2 regions of the Hydrogenophaga sp. FW305-3-2-15-A-LB1 genome follow, and region 1 is predicted to be linked to the other one. Evidence: riboswitches for the same ligand, from Rfam matches in the RefSeq annotation. Region 1 holds a riboswitch; the other holds the start of a gene.

Region 1 (4,404 bases):
GCCTGTTTGTGGGGCAAATCGGGGCCGAGCAACGCCGCTTTTTCATTCCCCCGGGGCCGGGATGCCGCTGCGGCATTCGAACGGGCCCTGGATGAAGGTGTGGGGCTCGACGGTGCAGGGGCCCTCCAGGGATTCCGGGTAGACGTAGTCGTCGCCCCATGGCACCAGGTCCGCCGGCATGCGGCGCTCCTGCTCGGGCCGCTGGGCGACGGCGACCTTCATGTAATCCGTCCAGACGGGCAATGCCAGGCTTCCCCCGGTCGCGTTGCCCAGGCTGCGCGACTGGTCGTACCCGATCCACACCACCGAAGCGACGCCCGATGAATAACCGGCGAACCAGGCATCGCGTGCGTCGTTGGACGTGCCGGTCTTGCCGGCTGTGTCCTCGCGCCCGAGTGCGCTCGCTCGCCGCCCCGTGCCGTGCCGCACCACATCGCGCAGCATGCTGTCCATCACGTAGGCATTGCGTGGGGAGATCACCTGGCCGCGGGGCGACACCGGCGGCGCTTCGTAGAGCACCGCACCGCCGCGCTCGCTCACCTTGAGCACCAGGCGGGACTCGACCCGTTCTCCTTCGTTGGCGAACACCGCGTAGGCCTCGGTGAGCTGCAGCGGGGTCACCGCACCCGCGCCCAGCGCCAGCGGCAGGATCGGAGGATTGAGCTCGGCCGCGAAACCGAAACGGGTGGCGAACTGCTGCACATATTCCGTGCCGGCGGCGTCCATGAGGTTGACCGCCACCACGTTCTTCGAGCGCGCCAGGGCCCGCCGGGCCGTGATGAAGCCTTCGTACTGGTTGCCGTAGTTGCGCGGTCGCCAGGCCTTGCGGCCGCGCGCCGAGGGCGTGACCAGCCGCTGCGTGTCGTCGACCAGGGTGCCGGGGAAATAGCCTTTTTCCAGCGCGGCGGAAAACACGAAGGGCTTGAAGGTCGATCCCGGCTGGCGCACCGCCTGCACCGCGTGGTCGAACTGGTTGAACGCAAAGTCGAAGCCCCCGGCCAGTGCCAGGATCTCACCCGACCTCGCATCGATGGACACCAGCGCGCCCTGCATCTGCGGCAGCTGTGTCAGCCGCCAGCGCCCGGCCGTGTCGGCCACGACACGAACGACGGCACCCGGTTCGATGCGCCTGCGCGCCGGTGCGTCGGGTTTGAGCAGCGCGCTGCTGCCCGGGCTCAGCGTGTGGCGTGCAATGCGAATCACGGTGCCGTCGCGCAGGGCGGCCGTGATGCCGGCGGAGGTCGAGGCTTCCAGCACGGTGGCCACGCGCAAGGCGCCACTGTCCCGGTAGGGCGCGAGGGCCCGGCGGATGCCGGCCGGGTCGTCGGCCTGCACGGCTTGCTTCAGATGGCCTTCCGGCCCCGCGGGGCCGCGCTGGTGCTGTGCATTCAACAGGCCGGCGCGCAAGGCATGGGTGGCGGCGCGCTGCTCGGCCACGTGGATGGTGGTGGTCACATCCAGGCCCCGCGAGTAGGCCTCGTCCCCATAACGCTCCACCAGCATCTTGCGAACCTGTTCGACCGCGTAGGCCGATGCCGGGTCGGTCGACGGGTGGTTCAGCGCCAAGGTCAGGGGCTCGGCGCGGGCCTGCTCATAGGCCGGCTCATCGAGATGCCCCAGCTCGCGCATGCGCTTGAGAATGTGCTGCTGGCGCACGGTGGCGCGCTCGCGGTTGGCGACCGGGTTGTAGGCGGAGGGCGCCTTGGGCAGGCCGGCCAGCATGGCCGCCTCGGCGACGCTGAGCTGGTCGAGCGTCTTGTCGAAGTAGACCGATGCGGCCGCCGCGAAACCGTAGGCCCGTTCGCCCAGGTAGATCTGGTTCATGTACAGCTCCAGGATCTTGTCCTTGCTGTAGACCGATTCGAGCTTGTAGGCCAGCATGATCTCCATGACCTTGCGCCGGTAGGTCTTCTCCCGGCTCAGGAAGAAGACCCGCGCGACCTGCATGGAGATGGTGCTGCCACCTTGCGCGTGCCCACCGGCCAGGAGGTTGCCGAGCGCCGCGCGAACGAGGCCCGCGTAGTCCACCGCCCCGTGTTCGTGGAACCGCGCGTCCTCGATGGCCAGCAAGGCCTGCTGCATGCGCAACGGGATGCGCTCGATCGGCACGAACTCGCGCCGCTCTTCGCCGTACTCGGCGAGCAGGCTGCCGTCCCTGGCGTGGATGCGCATGGGCAGCATCGGTTCGTAGTGGGCCAGGTGACCAACCTCGGGCACCTGCTGCCACAGGCGGTGCAAGGCATGGGCGGCGCCGAGGGCAACGCCGATGCACAGGCCAAGGGCCAGCGCGGCGAAGAACCGGGCCGTGAAAGGGGTTCGAAAGGAGAACATGGGCAAGGCTCAGGTGAAAGCGCCTCTCCCCCTGTCCTTTTACCTGAGAGTTTCGACTGCGTCGGCAGTCTGCCCCTTCGGTGTGCCGGTGCGCGCGCGGTGCGGCTCGGCCTCTCTCCAGTCGGCGAAATGTGTCTGCGGTCCGGTGGCCTGAGCGATCATGGGAGTTTGCGCCTTCGGCGGAGGCGCGACACGCCTCGCTCTCCCGCAGAGCGTCGCAGTCTATCAGAGGGTCAAAACCCGGGCGTCACACCGGTGCGCGGGCACCCGTGCCACCCGGCCAGGGCGTGAGCACCTCGTGTCCCTCGGGCGTGACGGCCACCATGTGTTCCCACTGGGCGGACAGGGAGCGGTCTTTGGTCACGACGGTCCACCCATCGGCCAAGGTCCGGGTCTCGCGCCGGCCTGCGTTGAGCATGGGTTCGATGGTGAAGACCATCCCCGGCTCCAGCCTGAGCCCCTCGCCGCGCCGGCCATGGTGAAGCACGTTCGGTTCTTCGTGGTAGATCCGGCCAATGCCGTGCCCGCAGTACTCGCGCACCACGCTGAAGTGCTCTCGATGGGCGACGGACTGGATGGCATGGCCAATGTCCCCCAGCGTCGCGCCGGGCCTGACCTGCCGGATGCCGGCCAGCAGGGCTTCGTAGGTGGTCTCCACCAGACGCCGGGCCAGCACGTTGGGTGTGCCGACGAAGTACATGCGGCTGGTGTCGCCGAACCAGCCGTCCTGGTTGACGGCCACATCGATGTTGATGATGTCGCCCTTCTTCAGCAGCTTGTCGGGCGAGGGGATGCCGTGGCAGACCACCTGGTTGACGGAGGTGAGGATGGTCTTGGGGTACCCGTGGTACCCCAGGTTGGCCGGGATGGCGCCCTGGACGTTCACGATGTGGTCGTGGCAGATCCGGTCCAGCGTCTCCGTGCTGACCCCGGGGACGACGTGGGGCTCGATCATGCCGAGCACCTCCGCGGCCAGCCTGCCGGCGCGCCGCGCCATCTCGATGTCCTCGGCGGACTTGATGGTGATGCCGCGAGCCACTAGCGCTGGCCCGCCGGGGCTGTGCGGGACTTGCCCGGCGGGGTCGCGGCCGCCACGGTGATGTCCAGGCCCCCCGCGAGCTCCGCCCGCACCAACAGCTGGCAGATCTCCCGGTGGTCCAGCCCCGGGTGAAGCTCGGTCAGCATGCCAACCCGCATCCAGTGTTCGGCCTGCGCATTGATGGACCTGCTCAGCGCATTCCCCGCCACGCGCAGGTTCTCGTGCATCAGGTCCGAAATCTTGACGATCCCCATTCACCACCTTTATATGAAACGTATATGAATTATATACGCCTCAAGGTGGACGGCGGCTAGTTGGTGTTGGCCGGCGGGGTGGGTGGCGCGGCGGCCGGTGGGGGGTCCACCGGATCCAGCAGGCTCTTGGGCGGGTTGCGCTTCATTTCACCGGCCAGCGTCAGCTGCTCGGGACTCATGCATTCATCGGCCAGCCGCTTGCCCAGTTGCTGGCTCATGAGCATGGACTTGTTGCCCAACTGCAGCCACATGGCGCCCCGCTTCGGGTCTTCGAGACGGATGGCACCGGTGCGGCTTTCCACCGGGTGCATGTAGTACCGCGCGTTGCGCATGTTCTTCACCTGCACGATGAAGAACCCCTGCCGCTTGGCGGGCACGATCTCCACAGCCGAGCCGAGTTCGCAGGGGATGTTGCCGAGGTACACGCGCTGCGCGACCGCGAGATCGGCTTCGGTTAGGTTCACGCTGGAATCCTCTTCGATCGGCGTCACTTCTTCCACGGCCTTGGCCGCGGAGCGCGCCAGCGGCGCGCGTTTGGTCGTGGTGGTGGGTTTGGCCACCGGCTTGGCGGCGGGCTTCGCGGGGGTCTGCTGCGCCATCACCGGGATGGGCGCGAACGCCACGGCGCTCAGGGAGAAGACAAGGGCAAGGATTTTCATGGGCCCTAGTCTGCCCGCATGGCCGCTGAAATGCTGTTCGCAGATGTTTCGACCACATTCACCGTGGGCCGCCCATGGCGCGGCTAGGGAAAGAACAACAGCACAGCGAACACGGCAAACA
Region 2 (4,404 bases), on a different contig from region 1:
GGTTCTCCAGCACGTTGCGCAGGATCACGCCGGGCGTGAGCGTGCCGTGGTAACCCTGGCCGATGAAGCTCTTGAACACCTTGTTCTTCTGCGCCAGCGCCTTGAGCTCGGCCAGCGCCGCGGCCTCGGTGACGGCCGGTGGCAGCTGCATGCCCTGGCTGCGCGCGATGCTGCGCGGCACGATGCCGTCGATCAGCGCGCGGCGCGAGGCCTCGCCGATGACCGAGAGCATGTGGGCCTCGTCGGCCTGGCCGATGCCGATGTGGCGCGCCACGAATTCGGACGGGTTTTCGAGTTCACCGAGGGGTTTGACAGAGGGCATCAGCATGGAAGGCTCCGGCGGGAGAAGAGGCGGATCAGGCGTTGGCGAAGGTGTTGTAGGCGGTCTCGTCCAGCAGGGCGTCGACCTGGGCCGGGTCGGAGAGCTTGACCTTGAAGAACCAGCCGGCCTTGAGCGGGTCGGTGTTGGCCAGCGACGGGTCGGCGCGCAGGGCTTCGTTGACTTCGGTGACTTCGCCGCTGACGGGCATGTACACGTCGGCCGCGGCCTTCACGGACTCGACCACGCCGGCCACTTCCTTTTGCGCGAAGCTCTTGCCGACTTCGGGCAGGTCGACGAACACCACGTCGCCCAGCGCGTCCTGCGCGTGCACGGTGATGCCGACGGTGGCGATGCCGCCGTCAACGGTGATCCATTCGTGGTCTTCGGTGTACTTGGTGGTCATGAAAAAGCTCCTGAAAAAAGAAACGAAAAAAGTGAGATCAGCCGCGGAAGTATCGGTTGGGCACGAAGGGCATGGCGCTGACTTCCATGGGCACGGGTTTGCCGCGCACCATGGCCACCACGGGCGTGCCCAGGGCGGCGTGTTCGGGTGTGACGTAGCCGATGGCGATGGGCTTGTTGGCGCTGGGGCCGATGAGGCCGCTGGAGGTCTTGCCGATCACCTCGCCACTGGTGTTCTGCAGTTCGACGTTCTCGCGCACGGGCACCCATTCCTGGGCGATCAGGCCCACGCGCTTGCGGGTCAGCGGTTCGCTGCCGTCGAGCTGCGCGAGCACGCGCGCCGCGCCGGGGAAGCCGCCCGCGCGCGCGCCGCCGGTGCGGCGCACTTTCTGCATGGCCCAGTTGAGCCCGGCTTCCACCGGGGTGGTGGTGGTGTCGATGTCGTTGCCGTAGAGGCACAGGCCGGCTTCGAGGCGCAGCGAGTTGCGCGCGCCCAGGCCGATGGGCATCACTTCGGGCTGGGCCAGCAGGGTGCGCACGAACTGGTCGGCGCGGTCGCCGGGCAAGGAGATTTCGAAGCCGTCTTCGCCGGTGTAGCCGCTGCGGGTGATGAAGAGGTCGGCACCGTGCCACGGGAAGGGCGAGCCGGTCATGAAGATCAGTTTTTCGACGCCGGGCACGAGGCGCTGCAGCACGTCCACCGCCAGCGGGCCCTGCAGCGCGAGCAGGGCGCGGTCGGGCAGGGGGATGACTTCGCAGCGCGAGCCGATGCGCGCCTGGATGTGCGCGATGTCACCAGCCTTGCAGGCGCCGTTGACGATGACGAAGAGGTCGTGCCCGCGGTTGACGAACATCAGGTCGTCGATGATGCCGCCCTCGTCGTTGAGCAGCAGGCCGTAGCGCTGCTTGCCCACGCCGAGGTCGATCACGTCCACCGGCATGAGCGTCTCGAAGGCGGCGGGGGCGTCGGGCCCGACCAGGCGCAGCTGGCCCATGTGCGAGACGTCGAACAGGCCGGCGGCCTTGCGGGTGTGGTGGTGTTCGGCCATGAGGCCGGTGGGGTACTGCACCGGCATGTCGTAGCCGGCGAAGGGCACCATGCGGGCGCCCAGTTCGACGTGGAGCTTGTGCAGCGGGGTCTGGAGAAGCGGGGCGGCGGCAGCGGGCACGGCAGAGGCTTTCAGGCAAGGGGGCAGGCCCCGGTGGGGCGAAACACGGTTCATCCGTGCGCTGCCCCACTGTCCGCTTTACCTGAGAGATTCACGCGGGCGATGCCGCGCTTGCTCCTTCGGTGGGCCGCTTCGAGGAACGGCCTCTCTCCAGGGGGGTACACCGGCCTCGCGGCCCGTGTTTGCCAGTCCTTTTGCCTGAGCGTTCAGGGCACCCGGTGTGCGGTGCCGCCTGCGCCTTCGGCGAGCCTTCTCCGGGGACCGGATCGGCTTCTCTCCTGACCCGGCGAGTGTATCGCACGGCGTCCGGCGGGCCGGTGTTTCAGGGCGTTTCCAGGGCCGATTCGGGCAGCAGGCGGGCCAGCCGCTCGCGGATGCCGTCGGCGCGTTCGCTGCCGGCCAGGCGCTCCACGTCGGCCATCATGGCCCGGCTGACGGCCAGCATGTCGCCCACGTCGCGCGCTTCGCGCAGGGCGTCGCGGTAGCGCTGGGCCATGGCCTTGTCGCGCGGGGCGAACATGCGCTCGCTCAGGTCGAACAGGAACATGCGCGCGCTGGCGAGCGAGCGGGGGCCGGAAAAGGCGTCGGCGGAGACGGTGGGCGGGGTGTTGGCCGGCGTGCGGGGCGGCGGTGGTGCTTCGTCCACAAGGTAGCCGCGCGAGATCAGGTCGGCCGCGAGCGTGGGGCCCTGGCCCTCGAACAGGGCGAACAGCTCGGCATCGGGTTTGCGGCCATCGGCCAGCAGCAGCAGGGCGCGCTCGCGCTGCGCGAGTTGGCGTTGCCCGGGTCGCAGCTCGGCGCGGCCCTTCTGGGTCTTGTTCAGCATGGCATCTCGGCGTCGTTCACGGAGCCTGCACTGTGGACAGCCCATGTGACGGCGCGGTGAACACCGCGCAGGTAACCGGCCTGCGGTCGGTTTCAGCCGGCGAACGTGGTTTCCGGCAGGCCGCGCACGCCCGGCACTTCCAGGGCAAACATCGCGCCCGACAGCGGTGCGCTGGCCAGCGCCTGCGAGCCCAGCCGCACCGAAGCGCTGGTCACATAGAGCGTGCCGAGGTCGGCGCCGCCAAAGCAGCAGCTGGTGGGCCGTGGCACCGGCAGGCGCACCCGCATCAGCTCGCGGCCGTCGGGGCCGAAGCGCGCCAGTTCCCAGCCGTCCCACACGGCCACCCAGAGGCAGCCCTCGGCATCCACCGTCAGGCCGTCGGGTTTGCCTTCGCCCGCGCCGAAGACCACGAGGGGGCGGCGGTTCGCGATGCGGCCGGCCGCGAGGTCGAAGTCGTATTCGTAGATGGTCTTGCGGAAGGTGTCGGTGAAATACATCCGCGTGTTGTCGGGGCTGAAACCCAGGCCGTTGGGCACGGTGAAGCCGCTGTCGACCTTCTCCCAGCTGCCATCCGGATCGACGCGAAAGAGGTTGCCCCGGTTGGCCATGGCGCCCATGTCCATGGAGCTGACCCACAGCCGGCCGCGCCGGTCGCACTTGCCGTCGTTGTATCGGTTGCCCGGGCGGGCGGATTCGGGGTGGGCGAACAGGGTCATGCGGCCCGAGTCGGGCGCCATGGCCATCAGGCCCGAGGGCGTGGCGAGCAGCAGGCCACCGGAGGCCATGGGCACGACCATGCTCACCATGGCGCCCAGCGGTGTTTCGCGCAGCACCCCGCTGGCGGCGTCGAGCTGGTGGATGGCCGGCGCGAGGATGTCCACCCAGTACAGCGCGTTGTCGCGGGGCGACCAGACCGGGCCTTCGCCCAGCAGCGCCCGCGCCTCGCCGATGGCATGCACCTCGGGCGTGGGCGCCGCGGGGGGCTCGGTGTGCGCCAGCAGCGACATCGGCTGGCCCGCCGCGCTGTGCGTGATGGTGCGGGCCGCGCCGATCAGCTCGGCCGACAGGCTGTGCGCGCGCCGCGCATCCAGCTGCGCCGCGCTGGCCGTCACGGCCACGGCCCCGATGGCGCGGCCCTCGTAGTCGAACACCGGCGCGGCCACGCTCACGCGCTCGGCGTCGTATTCACCCACTTCCAGCGCGTAGCCGCGTGCGCGGGTGAGGTCGAGCTCGGCCCGCAGCGCCTCGTTGTCCACGATGGTGTGCTCGGTGAAGCGCTCCAGCAGCGAGGCGGCCAACAGCTGGGCCTGCTGCGCGGGCGCCAGGCAGGCCGCGATCGCCTTGCCGGCCGCGCTGGCGTGCAGGGGCAGGCGCATGCCCACCTTGGAGGCGACCTGCGGTTCGCGGCCAGCGTCCTCGCTGGCCACCACCACCATCTGTTGGCCACTGAGCACCACCAGTTGCACGCTTTCGTCGAACGCGTTGCGCAGGCGCACCAGTTCGTCCTGGGCCGCCACGCGCAGATCGAAATCGCTCCAGACCTCGTGCGCCAGTTCCAGCAACCGGAACCCGAGCAGGAAGGTCTTGTTGTAGCTGTCGTGGCGCAGCAGGCCTTCGCGCACCAGCGTGCCCAGCATGCGGTGCAGCGTGGCTTTGGGCAGGGCCGAGGCGCGCTGCAGTTGCGT

What was found. A riboswitch is a leader RNA that binds a small molecule or an ion and turns the genes downstream of it on or off. The one in region 1 is predicted to bind glycine.
Region 2: it holds a riboswitch for glycine, as region 1 does, so the genes downstream of both, gcvT (glycine cleavage system aminomethyltransferase GcvT) here and AC3WPZ_RS15240 (penicillin-binding protein 1A) in region 1, are expected to answer to the same signal.

The regions. Positions count from the first base shown of each region.
Region 1 covers NZ_JBYTAE010000046.1:15,624-20,027, forward strand. The annotation lists gene AC3WPZ_RS15240 (penicillin-binding protein 1A) at 43-2,331, opposite strand; glycine riboswitch at 2,460-2,549, opposite strand; gene map (type I methionyl aminopeptidase) at 2,579-3,370, opposite strand; gene AC3WPZ_RS15250 (ParD-like family protein) at 3,370-3,624, opposite strand; gene AC3WPZ_RS15255 (hypothetical protein) at 3,681-4,283, opposite strand; gene AC3WPZ_RS15260 (calcium:cation antiporter) at 4,367-4,404, opposite strand, start outside.
Region 2 covers NZ_JBYTAE010000040.1:38,428-42,831, reverse strand. The annotation lists gene gcvP (aminomethyl-transferring glycine dehydrogenase) at 1-328, opposite strand, end outside; gene gcvH (glycine cleavage system protein GcvH) at 357-725, opposite strand; gene gcvT (glycine cleavage system aminomethyltransferase GcvT) at 763-1,947, opposite strand; glycine riboswitch at 1,953-2,057, opposite strand; glycine riboswitch at 2,070-2,184, opposite strand; gene AC3WPZ_RS13960 (hypothetical protein) at 2,216-2,719, opposite strand; gene AC3WPZ_RS13955 (SMP-30/gluconolactonase/LRE family protein) at 2,812-4,404, opposite strand, start outside.